2 regions of the Lysinibacillus sp. NPDC096382 genome follow, and region 2 is predicted to be linked to the other one. Evidence: riboswitches for the same ligand, from Rfam matches in the RefSeq annotation. Region 2 holds a riboswitch; the other holds the start of a gene.
The links. A riboswitch is a leader RNA that binds a small molecule or an ion and turns the genes downstream of it on or off. The one in region 2 is predicted to bind cyclic di-GMP.

Region 1: another riboswitch for cyclic di-GMP. It lies ahead of ACIQZA_RS18495 (methyl-accepting chemotaxis protein); the one in region 2 lies ahead of ACIQZA_RS21415 (amidase).

Annotation. Positions count from the first base shown of each region.
Region 1 is NZ_JBIWFC010000015.1:36,461-47,410, forward strand. Features, by position in the region: gene rlmD (23S rRNA (uracil(1939)-C(5))-methyltransferase RlmD) at 1-757, shown strand, start outside; gene ACIQZA_RS18450 (hypothetical protein) at 757-945, shown strand; gene ACIQZA_RS18455 (tRNA dihydrouridine synthase) at 1,199-2,188, shown strand; gene ACIQZA_RS18460 (GNAT family N-acetyltransferase) at 2,240-3,163, opposite strand; gene ACIQZA_RS18465 (response regulator) at 3,348-3,560, shown strand; gene ACIQZA_RS18470 (MFS transporter) at 3,804-5,018, shown strand; gene ACIQZA_RS18475 (hypothetical protein) at 5,077-5,199, shown strand; gene ACIQZA_RS18480 (alpha/beta-type small acid-soluble spore protein) at 5,311-5,508, opposite strand; gene ACIQZA_RS18485 (YehS family protein) at 5,714-6,208, shown strand; gene ACIQZA_RS18490 (hypothetical protein) at 6,474-6,668, shown strand; cyclic di-GMP riboswitch class I at 6,899-6,984, shown strand; gene ACIQZA_RS18495 (methyl-accepting chemotaxis protein) at 7,093-8,835, shown strand; gene ACIQZA_RS18500 (SDR family NAD(P)-dependent oxidoreductase) at 8,835-9,587, shown strand; gene ACIQZA_RS18505 (sodium:solute symporter family protein) at 9,612-10,950, shown strand, end outside.
Region 2 is NZ_JBIWFC010000020.1:83,082-94,031, reverse strand. Features, by position in the region: gene ACIQZA_RS21425 (saccharopine dehydrogenase family protein) at 1-863, shown strand, start outside; gene nspC (carboxynorspermidine decarboxylase) at 860-1,999, shown strand; gene ACIQZA_RS21415 (amidase) at 2,042-2,929, opposite strand; cyclic di-GMP riboswitch class I at 2,973-3,061, opposite strand; gene ACIQZA_RS21410 (DUF6366 family protein) at 3,265-3,471, opposite strand; gene ACIQZA_RS21405 (chemotaxis protein CheW) at 3,722-4,210, opposite strand; gene ACIQZA_RS21400 (M20/M25/M40 family metallo-hydrolase) at 4,236-5,351, opposite strand; gene ACIQZA_RS21395 (hypothetical protein) at 5,611-5,916, shown strand; gene ACIQZA_RS21390 (hypothetical protein) at 6,034-6,987, opposite strand; gene ACIQZA_RS21385 (acyl-CoA carboxylase subunit beta) at 7,129-8,676, opposite strand; gene mce (methylmalonyl-CoA epimerase) at 8,682-9,095, opposite strand; gene prli42 (stressosome-associated protein Prli42) at 9,221-9,316, shown strand; gene ACIQZA_RS21370 (aromatic acid exporter family protein) at 9,337-10,314, opposite strand; gene ACIQZA_RS21365 (BrxA/BrxB family bacilliredoxin) at 10,884-10,950, opposite strand, start outside.

The DNA of each region.
Region 1 (10,950 bases), on a different contig from region 2:
AGCAACTGGTGAAGTGATGGTTGTTGTCGTAACTAAAAAGAAAAAATTCTCGCAAAAAGAAGCCGCTGTTGCGATAATCCAGAAGCTTATCCCGAATGTTACATCCATTATGCAAAACGTTAATAGCGACAAAACGAACGTTATTTTCGGTGATGAAACCGTAAATCTTTGGGGCAAGGACGTTATTATTGATACAATTGGCGATGTTCGCTTTGAAATTTCAGCCCGTTCATTTTACCAAGTAAACCCTGAGCAAACGGAAGTTCTATACAAACAAGCATTAGACTACGCTAACTTACAGGGTGATGAACGAGTAATTGATGCATACTGTGGTATCGGCACAATTTCATTATTCCTTGCACAACAGGCAAAGGCTGTTATGGGTGTTGAAATTGTCCCACAAGCGATTGAAGATGCAAAACGCAATGCAGCACTAAATGGCTTTACGAACACGTATTTCGAGGCTGGGCCAGCAGAGGAAGTAATTCCACGTTGGTATAAGGAAGGCAAAGAAGCGGATGTTTTAGTAGTTGACCCACCACGCAAAGGTTGCGATGAGGCTCTTCTTCAGACGATTTTAGAGCAACGTCCTAAGCGTGTTGTGTATGTGTCCTGTAACCCAGCTACACTAGCGCGCGATCTTCGAATTTTGGAGGATGGGGGCTATAAAACGCAGGAGATTCAACCTGTAGATATGTTCCCGCATTCGACGCATGTGGAGGTTGTTACGGAACTAACTCTAAAGGAGCGATCATAATGGACGCAGCAAAAAAATGGCTCTCTATCCCGAAAGATATCAGAGAAATGCTCGTGAAAAACGTATTTTGTGGCAATTGTGGTGTAACGGCAATTGTGAAGTACACGATACAAGAGGGAGAATATGCCCCTGTATTGAAGGGGAAATGCAAGACTTGTGGTAGGGATGTTGCTCGGGTGATTGATTAGTAAATGATAGAACTCTGAAAGGATGGAGTGAATATTCCATCCTTTTTGTGTAAGCATGGAAGGGTTTTGGTTGAATCTTATGCTTGAATAGAAGAGGTTACTTTTGATATATGTGAATTAAAATACGACTTTCACAAATTATAAATACCAAATGTATTTGTTGATAATCAGTTATTGAGCATGATATAAGTGTAAAAGAAGTAGAACATTTGGCTTCATATTTTTTTATCGAGAGTTTGAAGTTGTATCCATAGTGAGAGGATTTGAGTTTGACATGATAGATAATTTTTGGCGTGACTTACCGCGACCATTTTTTGTACTTGCACCAATGGAAGATGTGACGGATGTTGTTTTTCGTCATGTAGTAAGTGAAGCCGGTCGACCGGACGTATTTTTCACAGAGTTTACAAACTCGGATAGCTATTGTCATCCAGAGGGCATGAAAAGTGTGCGTGGTCGTTTAATTTTTACAGAAGATGAACAGCCAATGGTGGCACATATATGGGGGGATAATCCCGAATATTTTCGTCAAATGAGTATTGGTATGGCGGAGCTAGGTTTTAAAGGCATCGATATTAATATGGGTTGTCCTGTACCGAATGTGGCATCGAGAGGGAAAGGTAGTGGCCTTATTCTGCGTCCAGACGTTGCGACAGAGCTTATTCAAGCAGCAAAAGCAGGAGGACTACCTGTCAGCGTGAAAACACGACTTGGCTTTAAAGAGGTAAATGAGTGGGAGGAGTGGCTAACGCATATTTTAAAGCAGGATATTGCGAACCTTTCTATTCATTTACGTACAAGAAAGGAAATGAGCCAAGTAGATGCGCATTGGGAGCTAATTCCGGAAATCAAAAAATTGCGTGACCGTATTGCACCAAATACGCTAATAACAATCAATGGAGACATTCCTGACCGTCAAACTGGGCTACAACTTGCTGAACAATATGGTATTGATGGCGTTATGATCGGGCGAGGTATTTTTAAAAATCCTTTTGCTTTTGAAAAAGAGCCGAAAGAGCATAGTAGTAAAGAGTATCTTGATCTTTTAAGACTGCAGCTTGATCTTCAAGATCAATATGCGGAAGTACTACCACGTTCAATCTCTGGGCTTCATCGCTTTTTCAAAATTTATGTTAAAGGTTTCCGTGGAGCTGGTGAATTAAGAAATCAATTGATGAACACGAAATCAACAGATGAAGTGCGTGCATTGCTTGATAACTTTGAATCAAACGATGTTGAATGACGAAGGACCGTAGATAGAAAAGAGGGGCAATGAACCCCTTTTTTTTGTTGCCTAATTCAGTTTTGTAAAGTACCTTATCTCTTCTGTATCCGTATAAAAACCGACAGACTCGTATAGAGATAAAGCTGATTTATTTGTAGTTAGTACCATGAGAGTAGCTTTTTGTAGCTGATGAGACTTAAGGTATTTCATAGCTTGTGTAAGCAAAAACTGGGCAATACCGCGTTTCCTCCACGGTCCACGGACATAAACGTCCTCTATTACACCGTATTCTTCTTCTTGCCATGCCATCAGTCCACCAATAATAGCGTCTGTTTGACGTATGACCATGGATGTCCATAGCTTGTTGTTCTTGTATTCAGATAACCTATTTAGACCAAGTGGAGTGTCTGGCCAAATTTCGGCTTCTATATCAAGGTAATCTCTTTCCTCGCTAGAAGTCTCCATCTTCCAGTATGAGAATTGAAATTCTTCTTGTAGTGTTAACGCAGGAATAGGTTTATTCAAATCACGATTCATACGATACAGGCTATTTAGAGGGAGGTAGCCTTTTTGGATAAAAAACTGATTGTTTGCAGTTTCTTCCGAGTCGTTACCAACGCAAAGGATTGTTCCATATTCTTTAGGTAAAGTTTCCTTTAATTGATGTGCTCTTTTGAAAAGATATTGATAGACTTTATCGAGCAGAGCAATGTCATGTTCTCTTTCAGAAATGGTTTTAAGATTAACGTATATAGAGTGGTTATTCTCTATTGAACGACTGGGGGGTACAACGTTAATGATGCTAACTTGCCCCTTAGCGACCATTTTCCCATTTTCAAATGCGCAATAAACGTTACGCCAATTATCTTCGTCTCCGACCCACCAAAATGTCGCATTTTCTTTTGCTGTAACGGATTGGTACAATTCTCCAAGTAAAGGCATGTCTCCATTTTCAAAATTACGTATGAAAATTTCTGTTGATGATTGGCTCAAAATAATCCTCCTCGTAGTATGGGATTTCGCAGTTTAGAAGGTTGGCTATGCGAGTTCCCTGTATCAATTCCATCTATACATTATATATCATAAAATGGTATTATATGTAATAACATTTTTAATGATTCTTTAAATAACTTTTTCTAAAATAGCTGTTACTTATTGCCCAAAAGGAGAATTAACTATGTACAAACTTATGCATATTGAAGACGATACTGAATTAAGTGCGCTTATTCAAGAAAACTTGGAGCGCTATGGGTATACTGTTGTACAGCTTAAAGACTTTTTTGATATAGATGAAAATGGCCTCCTATCTCAACTAAGAGCTAAGGTAATTTTTTCTACTATAAGGCATTGCTATTTCAATAATAATCTTATAAAATGTAGAACAACATAAATGAACGAAATAAATTTCCTTTAATACGGTCCAGAGAGGCTGAAAAGGGCTACTTGATATTTTAAGGCTAATAATATCTTTGATTTGGCATGCCCTTTTGTCCTCTGTGACAGAAGGGCTTTTATTTTGCTTCAACCTCTTTTAATGGAGTCCCGTGAGGCTTCAAAAGAGAATGGACAAGAATTGTATAATCCATTCCCTCAAAAAGAGATCTTTATCAACAGAAACTGGAGGATTGTAAAGATGGATTATCGTAAGAAAACAGTGGTAGCTTCAGTAGCTGGTTTAACGTTGGAAGGGATGGACATTATGTTTATCTCCTTTGCAATGACAATGATTATTTCGGAATTTAACATTGATTTCGCAACGGGTGGGCTCATTTCTGCCGTAACGAATATTGGTATGCTGTTAGGTGGCATTATTTTCGGGGTTTTAGCTGATAAGTATGGGCGGGTAAAAGTGTTTACTTATACCGTCTTGCTGTTTGCAATTGGTACAGCTTTAACTGGGTTAGCAACAACTATTGAACAAATTTATATTTATAGATTTATTGCAGGTCTCGGTGCAGGGGGCGAATACGGCATTGGTATGGCGCTTGTTGCCGAGGCTTGGCCGAAGAATAAGCAAGGAAGAGCCTCTTCATATGTTAGTGTAGGTGCTCAATACGGAGTTATTTTAGCAGCGTTACTAAGTGCCATTATTCTTCCTATTTTAGGATGGAGAGCTTTATTCTTTGTTGGTGTAGTACCTGTCATTTTCGCTTTTATCGTGCGAAGAAATCTTGAGGAATCACCGGAGTGGCTGGCTGCTCAGAAAAATAAAAAAATCGATAAGCAACATGAAAAAGGTAAGTTGGTGCAGCTATTTGAAACGCCTCGAACTTCGATGACGACAATATCATTAATCGTTATGGCAACTGTTCAAATTGCTGGTTACAATGGCTTAATGATTTGGTTGCCATCTATGTTGCAAAAATCTCAAGGTCTATCCGTTTCAAGCTCGGCACTTTGGACAATTAGCACAGCAGTTGGCATGATTATTGGGATGCTAACATTTGGACGATTTATGGACCGATTTGGCGCAAAGCGTGCATTCGGAATCTTTTTACTTACATCTGCATGTGCAGTATTTTTATACGCATATGCCACAGGTAGTATCGCAATTTTATTAGGTGGTGCAATTGTCGGCTTCTTCTCAAACGGGATGTTCGCAGGGTATGGAGCTTTAATTAGTAGCTTCTATCCGGTGCAAATTCGAAGTACAGCAACAAATACAATTTTTAACTTTGGTAGAGCAATTGGAGGATTTTCACCAATCTTTGTCGGCTATATTCTTCAAAGTTATGATATGACGGTCGTTATGATCTATTTAGCTGCCTTATATTGTATTTCCTTTATCGTGATGCTTACTCTAAAAAAAGGGGCAAGCGAGGCTTTACAACCGGTTGAAATTAAATAAATCAATTATGCCTCGGCATAAATTGTGTCTGGAATCGGCTTTGTGCTTAGGCCTGCAGATGTTTTTTGCGCGAAAGCGTAGTGCTAACGCAGCGTCAGCAACTGGTTTTGTCTGTGCGAAAGCGAAGTGGCAGCAACAGCACGATGCAGGTCAGTTAGCCGTTATCGCATGGATGCGATGATTTTAGGCTAACATCCTCTAAGAACCCCTTTCCGATTCCATGACATCCGCCGAACATGAAAGAACGAATGCCAATTTTAAAAAAGGGATTCGTTCTTTGTTTAATTTATTATTATAATAAACCTTTTGAACGTTTTTCAGCCATTTCTACGAGGCGTTTTGTTATTTCTCCCCCGACTGAACCGTTTGCACGAGAAGAGGCTTCTGGCCCTAATTGTACATTAAATTCTTGTGCGATTTCATATTTCAATTGATTAACGGCTTCATGTACACCGGGAACTAGAAGCTTATTTGAACTACGATTAGCCATTTATCTCACCTCCTTGTGATTAGAATGGTCGAGAGTTAGCTAATCATACATGTTAAAAAATAAAATGCACATTCTAAATACTTTAGTAAAGTAACTTTTGGAAAGCTAACTAAAATTGTGAATGTCTCTGCTATAATAAAGTAATGCTTCAATTAGGATAGGATTATTAGAAGCGCTTTTACAGTTAAAAATGGAGGTTTTTAAAATGACGAACAATGATATTTTAATTCGTTTAAGATATGCATTAGATATCAAAAATACAGATATGGTTAAAATTTTTCAGCTAGGTGGCATGGACTATACGAAAGAACAAGTATTGAACATGCTTATTAAAGTTTATGATGAGGAAGAAGCACCAGAAGAATACATTAAATGTAATAATAAAATGGTAGAGGCTTTTTTAAATGGATTTATTACATTTAAACGGGGTCCGCAAAAGCCTAAGCCAGGTCAATCAGAAGGACCACTACCTGTTTCAGGAAAAGAAAGCCCTAATAATATGGTATTAAAGAAAGTGAAGATTGCGTTAGCCTTAACGACTGAGGAGATGCTCGATATTTTATATGATGGAGGCGTTAGCGTTTCGAAAGGCGAATTAGGTGCCATTTTAAGAAATCCAAGTCATCGTAACTATAAAGAATGTGGCGATCGCTTTGTGAGAAATTTTTTAAGAGGGCTGACAGATAAGTATAGAAATTAAAAAACGTTAACTCTGAATTGTCAAGTGTGAATTTCAATGAAAAACTAATGGATCAATGATTAACAAAGCAACTGCAATTTTGCAGTTGCTTTTTCGTGAAGAATTTTACGTAAAAATACTCGCTGTGATAAAAATATTCTGTAAAAAGCGCATTTTCCTTAGTTGAATATAGTTGACAATTTATGGCGGAATTGTGTACACTGAAAATGACATAAAGTTGTCACAAAGAGGAAAAATAAATGTTCACGAACAGAGGGGTGCTTTTATGTTTGGTTTAAACATTTTATTAGTTGCTTTCGCATGTGTTACAATCCCACTTGTTGTTGCTTCAGTGATGTTAGACATTTTTTATGCAGAAAAGAAACAAGTTCGTTTTTCATTACGCCGTACATCTATGTGGTATTCCTGCATGTTTGCTTTATCATTTATACCATCGGTCTTATACATGACACTAAAATAGATATATCTTTAATTTGAATAATCATTTAGGGGTAATTGATTATTTAAAATTATAGTAGCAGCTACAATATTGCGTTGTAGCTGTTTTTATTTGTTATGAAGAGAATTGTGGATAAGCTGAGAAAAATAAGTAATATTATTCATTTTATACTAATAGTAAAATAGTAAAAAATATGTGAATTTTAACCTGGTAACATTGACTACTTTTACCCATTGTGTTAATTTGAGGAGGAAAAAGATGGGCAAATCTACTGAAAGGTAGAGACGCAAAGCTACAGATCTAAGGTAATAAATACTATGATGGCTGAGCTGCAAAGGAGTACTAGTTAGGTACATATATTGCTAGTCATATTCTTTGATGCCTGTTTCTTTTGAAATAGGTTATTTTTTTTGCCCAAAATACGATCAAGGAGGAAGTAATAATCATGAAGTTGTTTAAAAATGTTTCATTAAAAAACAAACTTTTACTAACGGTTTCTATTATTGTTTTGCTTCTAATTGCTATTATTACTACACAAAGTATTAGAGAATTAAACAATCGAATGTCTGTTGATTTAGAGCAAGAGTTGAAAAGTGTTGGTTTATTGACAGCTATGAATCTTGATAGGAATGATGTTAAAGATTTATTGACTGAAAAGGGAGAGACTAACGCTAAATTTAAAAAAATTCAAAAGCAACTCGATAAGATTCAAGAAGAACAAGGGATCATGAGTTGGAGCTATATTTGGGATGTGAAGGACGCAGATGGTGTTAACCCGATCGGCTATACATCTAATTTGAACGATGTCTATGAAGCGGGTGAAATCTTTACTGATTTAGCAGATGAACATGTAAAAACAGCTAAATTGGCAATTAAAAATGATAGCACTGCTGTAACTGATATTTTCGAAGATCCTTATGGTTCATGGCGAACTGTGTTTACCCCTATTAAAGATGACAATGGCAAGCTCATTGCTTTATTAGGTATTGATTATTCTGCGGACTACATAAATACGATCATTAAAACAAGTGTCATAAAACAAATCGTTATAGCTGTTATTGGAATTTTACTTCTATTAGTTTTACTCTACATAATTATTGATCGTCTATTAAAACCACTTAAGAAAGTAGTGAACGCTGCAAATCAAGTAGCGAATGGAGAATTAATAAATGTAGATTTAGAAATAACGAAGGACGAAATCGGAAATTTATCTAAATCTATTAAAACGATGGTTTCCAATTTACAACATATTATTTTAAATATTAGAAATACATCTGACAACGTTTCTTCTGCTGCTAATCAGCTAACTGTTAATGCAGCAGAAACATATAACAGCTCAACTACTATTGCTCAAGACATGGGACAAATCACGCAAAACGCTGAGGCTTCAATGGTTATGACTGAGGAAACAGCTGCTGCTATGGAGGAAACAGCGACAGGCATCCAGCAAATTGCTGACTCTGCTAATACGGCAGCCGAATCATCTATTTCTGCTTCTCAAGCTTCAGAACGTGGAAATCATGTTGTTCAGCAAGTCATTGCACAAATGGAGTTGATTAATGATTCTGTTGAACAAATCGGTACAACAATAAACGGATTACATATCAATACGAAAAAAATTAGCGATATCGTAAATCTTATTACAGCCATAGCAGATCAAACAAATCTACTAGCATTGAATGCGGCAATCGAAGCTGCTAGAGCAGGAGAGCATGGGAAAGGCTTCGCGGTTGTCGCTGATGAGGTTAGACGATTAGCGGAACAATCATCACAGTCTGCAACGGAAATATACAATTTAATTAGTACAATTCAAGCTGATTCAAATGCCTCTATCACTGTTATGGAAAAAGGTAAAGAAGATGTAAAGGCTGGTATGGAGTTTACAAACGAAGTAGGGGAAATCTTTAAAGAAATTCTCACTTCATCAGAACAAGTTGCCAGTCAGATACGTGAAATTTCAGCTGCATCTCAACAAATTTCAGCTTCTTCGGAGGAAGTAGCAGCATCTGTCAATAATATTAAGCAATCTGCGGAGCAGTCATCTGAATTCTCGGCGAATGTGTCAAATGCAACACAAGAGCAATTGACGACCATGCAAGAGGTGAAAGAAGCATCTTCTTCATTAGGAAAAACAGCAGAAGAATTGCAGGTACTTGTAGCAAAATTTAAATTGGAGAACGATCAATAATGGATATTAATTTTAAAGGAAAAAATGTACTAATTACGGGTTCAAGTAAAGGAATCGGCAAAGCCATTGCTTTGGGCTTTGCCGAGCAAGGGGCTAATATATGTATCAATTATATTGGTGATGATAACGAGGCAGAGGAAGTTCGTGCGCAAGCAGAAAAGTTTGGTGTACAAGCTATAAAATGTAATGCAGATGTATCGAACTCTCATCAAGTTCAAGCTATGTATCAATATATGGACAAACAGTTAGGCGAAATTGATGTTCTTGTCAATAACGCTGGGTTCGCACAGGCTTCAAGCATTACGGATTTAACAGATGAGCAGTGGGATAAAATGATCAAAGTTCATCTATATGGTTGTTTCTACAATTGTCGAGAAGCAGCAAAAAGAATGAAAGAACGAAACAATGGAAAAATTATTAATATTTCTTCTGATATTGGTAGTTTAGGTTGTGAGGAATTTACGCATTATTCTGCTGCAAAGGGCGGTATTAATGCATTTACGAAGGCTTTGGCACGAGAGTTAGCACCTTCGATACTAGTCAATGCAGTAGCTCCTAGTGGTACATTTACAGACATCCTAAAGGAATTTGGAGAGAATTATGTAGAGGAAGAGTCTGCTAAATATCCGTTAAAACGATTAGCTCAACCAGAAGAAATCGCAAAGACCGTGTTATTTTTAGCTTCAGAAAATGCGAATTTCTATACGGGTCAAGTATTAACGCCAAATGGCGGAGTCGTTATGAACGGTTAATGTGAAAAACTGAGGAGCAATACTATGTTAAATATAATCATCTTTAGCTTATACTTAATTTTTATTTATTACATTGGATATAAAGGATACAAACGGGTTAATACTGCGGAGGATTTAATTGTTGCTGGGTGGAGCATGCCTTTATCTGTTGTCACAGGAAGTCTAGTGGCTGCCTTATTAGCAGCCCCATTCTTCTTTGCAGCGGTAGGCTCTGGTTATACAAGTGGCGGCTTTGAAGGTTCAGCGACAATGGGTGGTTTAGGGACTTGTATGATTCTTGGAGCACTCATTTGGACGAAGCCATTACGTAGATTAAAGGGCTGGACATTAGCAGATTACTATGGATTAAGATATGGCAGTAAAAAGCTCGGTGCTTATACAGGCGTCGTAATGGCGATTGCCTTTGGTGTCTTTAATGCTGCTGCGTTAACAGTTGGTGGCACGTATATTATTCAGCAGCTATTACAAATTGATTTCGTTCCAGCAGCATTACTTTTTGTATCATTAACTGCCTTATATTCTGTAATTGGGGGCCTTTGGGCTGTAGCCTATACGGAAATTGTTCAGGGGGCACTGGCAGTAGCGGGTATAGTAGGGATCACAATTTTTATCTTATTCTATTACCCTGATGTAACATTTAACCCGGAGTGGTGGAATATTAGTGAACTCTTCAATAAGGCTGGAGCAGAGTTTTGGACACTATATCTTGTGTTAGCACTTGGTGATATTCCGGCAGTGGACTTAGGACAAAGGGTAGCCGCGGCTAAAAGTCCAAAAGTAGCTCAGCGCAGTATGATTATAGCTGGGACTATTATTATCGCTATTAGCTGGATTCCGGGTATGCTAGGAGAAGCGTTCAAAACGATTTATCCTGGTAGTACAAATCCAGAGACATTGATGCTTGCCTTTGCTCAAGGATATTTCCCACCGTTATTAGCAGCCATCTTTTTAACAGCAATGGCAGCGATGGGGATGTCTACTGTAGCCGCGTGTTATGTTGCAACTTCAGGAATTGTCACGAAAAACATTTATTTAGACTTTATTAATCGTAACCCAGATCCTAAAAAACTGTTAAAATTTTCAAGACTTATTATTATTTTAAGTGCTTTGCTAGGTTTAGTTTTAGCGGTCAGCTTCCAGAAAGTCATTGATTTAGCCTACTTGGCATGGGATATTGTATTCGTAACAATTTTCTGGCCAATCGTTTTAGGGCCGTTTTGGAAGCGAGTAAGTACACCTGCAGTTTGGGCGAGTATATCTGTCGGGTTAGTATATTACATTATTACATCTTTAACACATGTGCCTAGTCTTACTATCCAATCAGAGGGGTTTTTAGGTTTATTAAATGAGCTGTGGCAGGCAC
Region 2 (10,950 bases):
CTTATAAAGAGAAGTTCGAAAAAGCTGGTTTAACTGCTTTACTTGGTAGTGGTTTTGATCCAGGTGTAACGGGCGTTTTCACAGCTCATGCACAAAAACATGAATTTGATGAAATCCACTACATAGATATTGTGGATGCAAATGCTGGTGATCACGGTTACCATTTCGCTACAAACTTCAACCCAGAAATCAACATTCGTGAAATTACTGCGAATGGTCGTTACTGGAAAGAAGGTCAGTGGGTTGAAACTGCACCACTTGAGAAAAAAGAGATTTATAACTTACCAGAAATCGGACCAAAAGATATTTACCTTTTATACCATGAAGAACTAGAATCACTTGCTAAAAACATTAAAGGTTTAAAGCAAATCCGCTTCTGGATGACATTCTCTGAAAAATACTTAACACATTTAAAAGTATTAGAGAATGTTGGTATGACTTCTATTGAGCCGATTGAATTTGAAGGACAAATGATTCAACCAATTCACTTCCTTAAAGCTGTACTGCCTGATCCAGCATCACTTGGACCACGTACAAAAGGAAAAACTAATATCGGTTGTATCATTCGCGGTCTAAAAGATGGTAAGGAAAAAACTTATTATGTCTACAATGTGTGTGACCACGAGGAATGCTATAACGAAGTTGGTTCACAGGCAATTTCCTACACAACAGGTGTACCAGCAATGATTGGTGCAATGCTTGTGATGAACGGTCAATGGCGTAAACCTGGCGTTTGGAATGTCGAAGATTTCAATCCAGATCCATTCATGGATGCACTAAATAAATGGGGTCTACCATGGCAAGAAAGCCATAATCCAGAATTACTTGACCTTGAGTTAGATGCGAAGGAATTAAGTCGATGAAGCCAATTGATTTCTCAAAAGTTCCATCCCCTTCTTACGTAGTGGATAAACGATTATTAACAAAAAATCTAGAACTTTTAAAATCGATTCAAGATCGCACAGGCTGCCGTATTTTACTTGCCTTAAAAGGGTTTTCAATGCATTCCACGTTCCCATTAGTGGGTGAATATTTAGCAGGAATTACGTCCAGCTCATTATTTGAAGCTCAACTCGGCTATGAAAAAATGGGCAAAGAAGTTCATGTCTATGCACCAGCTTACGTCGAACATGAAATGGACGAGCTTCTTGGCTACGTTGATCATATTGTATTTAATTCATTTAACCAATGGAATCAATATAAGGACAAAGTAAAATCCGCTGGTAAAACAATTGAATGTGGTATTCGTATCAATCCTGAGTACTCTGAAATTGAAACAGCACTTTACGACCCTTGCTACACGAATTCTCGTCTTGGCACAACATTAGCCAACTTCGACAAGTCACAGCTTGACGGTATCGATGGCTTACACTTCCATGCAATGTGTGAGCAAAACTCCGATACGTTAGAGCGTATTATACAAGTTGTCGAAGAAAAATTTGGTGATGTCTTACATCAAATGAAATGGTTAAACTTTGGTGGAGGTCACCATATCACTCGTGAGGATTATGATGTAGAAAAGCTTGTGAATATCATTAATTACATTCAAGACAAGTATAACCTTCTCGTCTATTTAGAGCCAGGTGAAGCTGTTGCACTTAATACAGGTTATTTAGTAGCAACTGTTCTCGATGTACAGAAAAACGGTATGGACCTAGCAATTTTAGATACATCGGCAACTTGCCATATGCCAGATGTTCTAGAAATGCCATACCGCCCAATGATTATTGGTTCTGGTCAACCAAATGAGCTAGCTTACACGTATCGTCTAGGCGGGCTTACTTGTCTGGCTGGTGATGTAATTGGTGATTATTCATTTGAACAACCTTTACAATCAGGCGATCGTCTAGTATTTACAGATATGGCACATTACTCAATGGTGAAAAATCATATGTTTAATGGCGTAAATCTTCCATCAATCGTTTCTTATAACGATGAAGAAGGCATTAAAGTCATTCGTGAATTTAAATTCGAAGACTATAGCGGCCGACTTTCATAAGGCAAAGAAAATCCTCTCCAACTTAATGCTGGAGAGGATTTTTTACGGCTGCATATTCATCCAACTATCAACATGATGAATGGCAAAACCATTATAACTTTTTTTATTGGCATAATATTGATGAACTTGTGCTAACTGTTTGTTCATATAGGCTTCTCCATCATCATAGAAGGTAATAGTATTTCCTTCATCAGTGGCTCCTGTTTCCACACCAATAACAATTGACTTTTTTACTTTTTTTGCATAATTTATTTCATGTTCAACGATATTAATAATGTCTTTAGCAACATCTCGATAAGCCATTATTGAAACACTTTCCACTTGGTCAATTACCCAGTCAGCTAATAAACCTTTACCGAATTGGTTTTTGTATGTAATTTCGTCAAACCAAAATGGCATATCAACTTCCAATGGCAATAGTAATCGGTCGGTATCCCCTTTCGCTCTAGTAAGAAGCGCTTGATAGGATTCAATCGTTTTCGCTTGGTTCGAGCTCCAGCCACTATTTAAATAGGGCTCTACATCAAGATGAACGCCAGAAAATTGCTCTGTTGCTGCTGCATTCCCATTATATGTTTGTAACCAATCAAATAGCTGATCCTGCATTTTATAGCCTTCTGTTGAAACCCAACTTGTAGAACCATCTAACGCATATACTTTTATCCCTTTTGCCGTTGCTTTATCGATAAAACTTTTGTAAAAATTACTTGCTATATCACTATTAATTTGTAAATATAATTTATTAACTTGTTTGCTTTCTAAAAATGAAAGTACTCCTGATTCATCTTCAACAATCTTTGTCGTGTCCCATAACCAAGTAGCCCTATCCTGCATGGCCATTGCGTCTACCTTTCCCATTGTTAATCCTAGCGTACTTACAATTGCTACTATAAAAACAATGATCGCTTTTGATAGTGAACGACTTCCCATATATTACATCTCCATTCTATTGGCCGAGGCTCATAGAATAGAACCTGGCAACCTGACAATCATGCACTAAAATAGTGTTTAGACTCATGGCTTTGCGTCCTTCCCTTTCGGTGAAGTTTGCCTTTTACAGTAGTTTTCTTACCATACATAATACGATGTTAGTATGGATATGTCAGTAGGTAAATCGCATAATTTTATTGATAACTTTCAAATATGTGCATATGAACACAGGTTATTTTTACTATGTTAGAAATAAGTAATTATGTTGATAACTTGTAGCGATTGAAAAATCGCGGATAGAAGATTATGGAGATATATCGATTCCTTTCATATCTTTAATTGAAAAATAATTTGTATATAATGTAGCCTATGAATAACACTAAAACTAATATTAACGTCTCTTTCCAACCCATACCATTTAAATTTCCGCTAGTTCCCCTATTTATTCCATCGTTTAAAGAGCCAGTAGGATTGTTTTTTATTTCACTTTGCCTTAAGTGTTCTCTTTTTTCTTCAGGTGTTTGCTTTTTCTCTGTATCCATATGACAAATACCTCCTCAAAAAAGAATTATTTACTTATTTGTTTCGCAGCCCATCGGACGTCCCAATGAAAGCGACTAGTCGGAACGAAAATCAACGACACGTTTTGGTGATAAGCTTAATATTCGACATAGGTATTCAGTTTCCTTTTAATAAAGCTACTTAAAAAGAAAGACAGAATCACACATTTGTAATTCTGTCTCAAATATTATCTATGAAATATTGTATTGAATGATTTAATCATACAAAAACTTATGCCTCTGCGTTTTCTTTTTCATTTTCAAGCATTTTGTGTAAATAATTTATTATTTCACGTATACCTTCTAATGAATTCACAAGTATCTTCGGGTCAACGTATGTGATCATACGATTTTCAAGATTAGCCACAGCTGTAAAATAGCGTGTTTTTGAATAATTAACAAGTCCCATCTGCTTTAATACCGACTCATCAAAATCAAGAATTTCACGAGCTTCTGTTACAAGTAATCCATAATTCACAACATCCGTGTTCAATACTATAATCCGTGCTGTTACAGCATTAGAAGAACGATTATAAAGAATACGCTCAAAATCAAGCACAGGGACAAGCTCGCCACGAATTCTTGTGAAGCCTAGAAGATAATTAGGCAAGTGAGGAATCGGTGTTACTTGCTCTAACTTTTCAATCGAAATCGCTTGTTCTACAGGTACGGCATATTCCTCTGTACCACAAGCAAAAACTACTGCCTTTACACTTTCCATGCGGTCACATCCTCGATTTTTGTAGTTATTTTTTCGCAGACTCTTTGATGATTTCAACAAGTAAATCCGCTAATTTTTCTAATTCTTCGACTGGGATTTTTTCATTTGTTGTATGAATATCCTCGTATCCAACAGAAAGATTTACTGTAGGGATGCCAAAGCCCGCAATAACATTAGCATCGGAACCTCCGCCTGAAATACCAAGCTTTGGTGTACGATCGATGTTGTGTACAGCTGCCATTGCCACTTGCACAACTTTATCTGATTCTGTTACACGGAATCCAGGATACATTAGCTTCACTTCAACTTCAGCCTTCGCACCTAAGGAAGCCGCTACTTGCTCAAACGTCTCCTGCATATGCTTCGTTTGGGCATCTAGCTTCGCTTTGTCTATCGAACGAGCCTCCGCGAGAATTGTTACTTCGTCACATACAATATTTGTTGCCTGCCCACCCTCAAAGCGACCAATATTAGCTGTTGTTTCTTCATCTAATCGACCTAGCTTCATTTGTGCAATACATTTGGAAGCAACCGTAATCGCAGACACTCCTTTTTCTGGAGCGACACCAGCGTGTGCTGTTTTCCCAATTATTTTAACAGAAATTTTTGCTTGGAATGGAGCCGCTGTTACAATTCCTCCTACTTTGCCATCACTGTCTACAGCAAAGCCGTATTTCGCTTTAATTTTAGATGGATCTAACTCTTTAGCGCCAACGAGCCCACTTTCCTCGCCAGCTGTAATAATAAATTCAATATCACCATGTTCAATATTTTGCTCTTTTAAGCGTTTAGCCATTTCAAATAATGCGGCAAGACCTGCTTTGTCATCAGCACCTAAAATAGTTGTACCATCTGAAACGATATAGCCATCTTCACGAAGAGATGGTTTAATCCCTTTACCTGGGACAACTGTATCCATATGAGAAGTAAAATAAATTGGGTCAATATCTAATGAACCCTTTAGCGTAGCAAGTATATTACCTGCTCCATGCCCGTTACGAGTATGTGCATCATCTTGTTCTACTGTAAAACCAAGTGCTGTTAATTTGTCGATTAAAATCGGCGCAATCACTTCTTCATGTTTTGTTTCTGAATCGATTTGTACGAGCTCAAAAAACTCTTCTACTAAACGACTTGTCATGTTGTAGGACTCCCTTAGTTTACGTGTTATCCACGTCATAGTTATCTTCTATATTTTAGCATACTGCTGCGTTTGGTAAAATAAAACGATTACATTGTTTTTCAATTGATGGCTATAATTATCCTCTTCAATTTAATTCGCAAATTATAGACGGGTAAAAGTGCTTTTTTAGCGGACTACTTTTTTGAAGATAAATGGAAATTTATGTTAAAATTAATATTTTATAGATTATTCACGTCAATTTTGGGGGTGCGGTGACTTGAAGAAAAAAGTTATAATTATTGTTTCTTTGTTGGTTGTAATTATATTGTTGCATTCAACACCAAGTATGGCATTAAGAACACATATATTTTTAATGGGTTATCCAAAAGCCGCAATTTCTTCAGGGATTATTGAAGATAAAGAACATAATGCAGTAGATAAAGATAAATTTGCTGAATTAAATGCCAAAGCATACACCCTAACAAATCCTCCAATAGAAAAAGCTACTCATGGCGAATTAAGAAACTTTCTTGTGAGGAAATTTGGATTTTTGCATTTTGCAGAATACTACGGTGATACTTAATAACCTTCGTCAGTCAAACAGGGGCTTTACACAAAAAAACGCTCAGATTATTGAGCGTTTTTTTCTGCTTTTTATGTTATTACTAATTTACCGTTAAAGGGAAAGTCTTTTTACAGATTACTTTTGAAAGATCGCTTCTTTTTCTTTATGTAGAGACTGCAAATAGCCATCTGCCTTATTATGTTTATCCTGTAGACGTAAGATCGTATTATGTACATCATCTTGTACACGAGAAACCTGCTCTCTTGCGGTAGATATTTTAGAATGGACAGACCAAGCTGAAAAAATATCATCAAAGAAATAGTCCGCAAATTTTACAAATCCATCTGTTTCAACTGCTAACGATTTCGTTGACATATCTTGTACATCCAGTAGTTCGTTTTGGAAGCGCTGTAATGCAATTTGAGCATTATGAAGATAATTTTCGGACTCATCAAGTGCATCATGCTTTAAATGTGTAGCAATGAGACCCCCACCAAAAAACGTATCCCATGCTGAGTAACCACTTGCAGAATGCAAGGACTCTGCAGCTTGTCCAAGCTTAGTAAGTGCTGCTTCACCAGCTTCTTCTGCTTCCCCTATCTCTATAATAAGTTGTTTCGTTAACATTTCTTCGTGCGCTAATTGTTCAAGCCTTTTTGCCTGTTCAGGCTCATGTATTTGTAAATAGCCTTTCTTTTTAGCATTTAATTGCTTTAAAACTTCATGCAACTCATGTTCGTTAATTTGAGTAAGTTTAGTGTTTATTTGCCGTAAATCATCTGTCAAATCAAGTTCCATCTTCTTTGCTTCATTTATTTTTAATTCAAGAATAGCTGCTTCATCAATTTTTTCTGCACGTAGCTCATCTTGTTGCCCTGCCCACGTACGAATCGTATTCATAAAAGAAAAACCTTCTAACTTATCGAGTTTCAAACGAATTTGATTGAGTGCTTTAGAATGTTTGTAAATTTCCTGTTGTGCACGCTCGATTTGCCTTTCAATTAAATCCTTTTGTTCACTTAACCTACTAGCAGTTCTTAATTGTGCATGAATCATTTCTTGCTCTTTTTGTAATTGTTTCCATTCCATCCATCTCAACTCCTCATATATATGTACGAATGAAAATAGGGAATGTTTCAATTATCTGTTATTTCCAATAGATCTTTTATTATCAAATGTTCGTAAAAAGAAAGCCTAGTAACCCCAAAGGATACTAGGCTTGTACAATTTTTATAGAGGAATGTTTCCGTGCTTTTTCTCTGGACGTGTTTCATGTTTGTTTGATAACATATCTAGCCCTTGAATTAGCTTAATACGTGTATCACGTGGGTCGATAACATCGTCTACCATACCGCGAGATGCCGCCACGTATGGATTTGCAAATTTATCCTTATATTCTTCAATTTTCGCTGCACGCGTTGCTTCTGGATCTTCCGATTTTGCAATTTCACGCGCGAAGATAATGTTAGCTGCACCTGCCGCACCCATAACCGCAATTTCTGCGTTAGGCCAAGCAAATACTAAGTCTGCCCCAATTGATTTAGAGTTAAGGGCAACATACGCACCACCATATGCTTTACGCAGAATCACTGTAATTTTTGGTACAGTTGCTTCTGAGTATGCATAAAGGATTTTCGCTCCGTGACGAATGATACCGCCATGCTCTTGTTTAACGCCTGGGAAGAAACCAGAAACGTCTTCAAATGTGATGATTGGTATATTATAAGCATCACAAGTACGAATAAAACGAGCAGCCTTGTCTGAAGAGTCAATATCTAATCCACCAGCTAATACTTTAGGTTGGTTACATACAAGACCAACTGATTCACCAGCAATACGCGCAAAACCAACTACAACGTTTTTCGCAAATTCTGCATGAACTTCCATAAACGAGCCTTCGTCCACTATTTGCTCGACTACTTTTCGTACATCATAAGGACGAGTTGTTTCGATCGGTACAGTATCCACGATTTCCGGACGATAGTCATCACCCTCTGGACGTGCCTGACGAGGAGCTTTTTCTTTATTATTTTGTGGTAAGTAGCTTAATAGCTTCTTAATTTGATCAATAGCTTCTTCTTCAGATGGTGCGCGGAAGTGTGCATTACCACTTACAGCGTTGTTTACTTTTGAACCACCTAAATCTTCAGCAGAAATTTTTTCACCTGTTACTGTTTCAATAACTTTCGGTCCTGTAATAAACATTTGAGATGTCTTATCAACCATTAGAATGAAGTCTGTAATTGCTGGAGAATATACCGCCCCACCAGCACATGGTCCCATGATAACTGAGATTTGAGGAATTACCCCAGAGTAGATTGCATTACGATAGAAAATATGACCATAACCATCAAGTGAAAGTACACCCTCTTGAATACGAGCGCCACCTGAATCATTAATACCGATAAATGGTGTACCATTTTTTGCAGCTAAATCCATTACTGTTGCCATTTTTTTTGCGTGCATTTCACCAAGTGCTCCCCCAAATACTGTGAAATCTTGAGAGAATAAGTATACTGAACGTCCATTAATTTTACCGAAACCAGTTACTACACCATCCCCAGGACCTTCCATCTTGTCCATGCCAAAGTCTACTGTACGGTGTGTAATGAATGGGTTGATCTCGAAAAATGTACCTTCGTCTAGTAATAATTCAATACGCTCACGAGCAGTTAATTTGCCTTTATCATGCTGCTTCTCGATGCGCTCATAGCCGCCACCAAGTTCAATTACTGTCTTACGGTCATACAAGTCATTAATTTTATCGAACATATCCATACTGATCACTTATCCCCTTTTCCACTTTTATCGCATAATTCATATAACACACCGAAAGATGATTTCGGATGCATAAAAGCAACTTCTGCACCACCAGCACCTGGTCCTGGCTCTTCAGATAAAAGACGGACGCCTTTTTCACGAAGCTCAGCCATACGCTCACGAATACCTGTTACACCGAAAGCTACATGATGGATACCTTCTCCACGTTTTTCGATGTATCCGTGAATAGTACTTTTTTCACTCATCGGTTCTAATAACTCAATTTTTACATTACCCGCATCAATGAATGCAACACGAACCTGTTGAGATTCTACTTCTTCCACTTTCAGCAGCTTTAGGCCTAAAGTTTCTGTATAATATGTAATGCGTTCATTAAGATCGCGGACTGCAATCCCAATATGATCTACTCTCTCCATGGTGACATCTCCTTCTGTTATGGTACATAATCTATTTTACAGACTTTTTCGTCAAAACTCTACTACTTGAGAAATTTTTCAGATTTGCTAAACTATTTATATGAAAAGAAGGAGCGAACGAGCATATGAGTAATAAAAAATTTCAAAAAATTGTCGTTTATACGATGATAGCAATCATGGTAATTTCATCTCTAGCATTCGGCTTATCAATGCTAGTGTAATGGAAAGCTAGGCGTCCGCATTACTGCGGGCGCTTTTTCTTTACCTTTAAGCCCTTAAAAGACTGCTTAATTTCTAAATATCGATCCATTTCCTCAATAAATTGATAGAGAGCCGCTTGTGCTAAAAATTGCTCATGATTTTTTGGTAAAGGTAATTGGGCGAAATCTAACTTTACCTGCTCTAACTTCCCCCTAAAATGACTAGCCGTATTTCCTGAATGAACATGCTCACCGAGGTCTTGTAAAAAGTCAGCGACGATCACCGCCTCTTGTACTATAACAGGAAGTGCCGTTATTTTCGGAAGAACCCTATCGATAATTTCTAGTTGCTGTTCACGCATATCAAAATATACGTAGTAGTCATTTTCACGTCTCGTAAAATGATTTTCAACATCTTTAAATGCTAGGGATTTCGCACTATTTAATGTTTTAATGGCGTCAATAATTTCCTGCCCATCCCACAATGTATCGCCTTCTCTTAAATAGTTGGCGATTTCTAAAAAAATCTTACTGTAAAGTTCCTCAATTTTAACTCTATAGTAATTTAATTCCTTTTGAATGTCTGGCATATACATATTTATAGCTATTCCCGTACCATATCCAATTGCCATTAATGCGAATTCATTAGAAACTAGTGCCAATGAAAAGCTTTTAGCTGCATAAATATGCATGATAATTACTGCACTAGAGACAAAACCATCTGCAACCTTCAAAGATACAATTGTTGGTATGAATACGATCAGCATACCTGCAAATGTAAGCGGATGATAGGAAAATAGCTCAAAGCTCAAAAATGCATAAAGCATACCGATAATACTTGCGACGAATCGTGTATAAGCAGCATGAAGAGATTTTTTCTTCGTTGGCTGTACACATAATATTGTTAGAATACCAGCAGATGCATAAGAAGCTAATTCAAAGTATTGGGCAATGGCAATAGCGATTGCTGCACCAAAGGCCGTTTTTAATGTACGATAGCCGATTGAAAACTTCTTCAAGTCGACTGCCTCCTATCTTTTAGTACTCTAATTTTACATACGTGTTGATTAGCCTTATTTCACAAACATAGGCTCAAACCATAATGTGTGGTTGATTTCCGTTCCGGCTGGGCGCTTTCCTAGGGGCGTCCGATGAGCCGCTTCACTCGCGTTGCTCGCTCCAGGGTCTCATCTGTGACGCTGATCCCCAAGGAGTCGCCCATCCTCCACTACAATCAACAATATTCATTGAATACGTTTTACAAATGTCATCAATAACTTTTGGCGACGAGCGACAATTGAAGTAGTCCAAGAAAAATAAAGGATTTCACCACAAATAATGCCCAATATTGCTTATCAACACACCTGTTAATTTTATTGATTTCGAATTTCAGATTATTCATTTAGCCAATATTACAAATATTTCGAACGTCAATTGGCCAGGTATATTGAAAAATAAAAGGAAGCTATAACACCATGCTAATCGAGGATCAATTAGCATGGCCAAGTAGTAAGCCACCGCAGATATTTTGTAGCTGCGGGGCAACATACTTATAGAATAGCTTCTCTTTTAACTTCTAAGAATAAAATTAAAGTTCGTCGCAATATTCCTCAAAGTTTGCTTGTAAGTTTGTTACTACTGACATTGGGTCATGT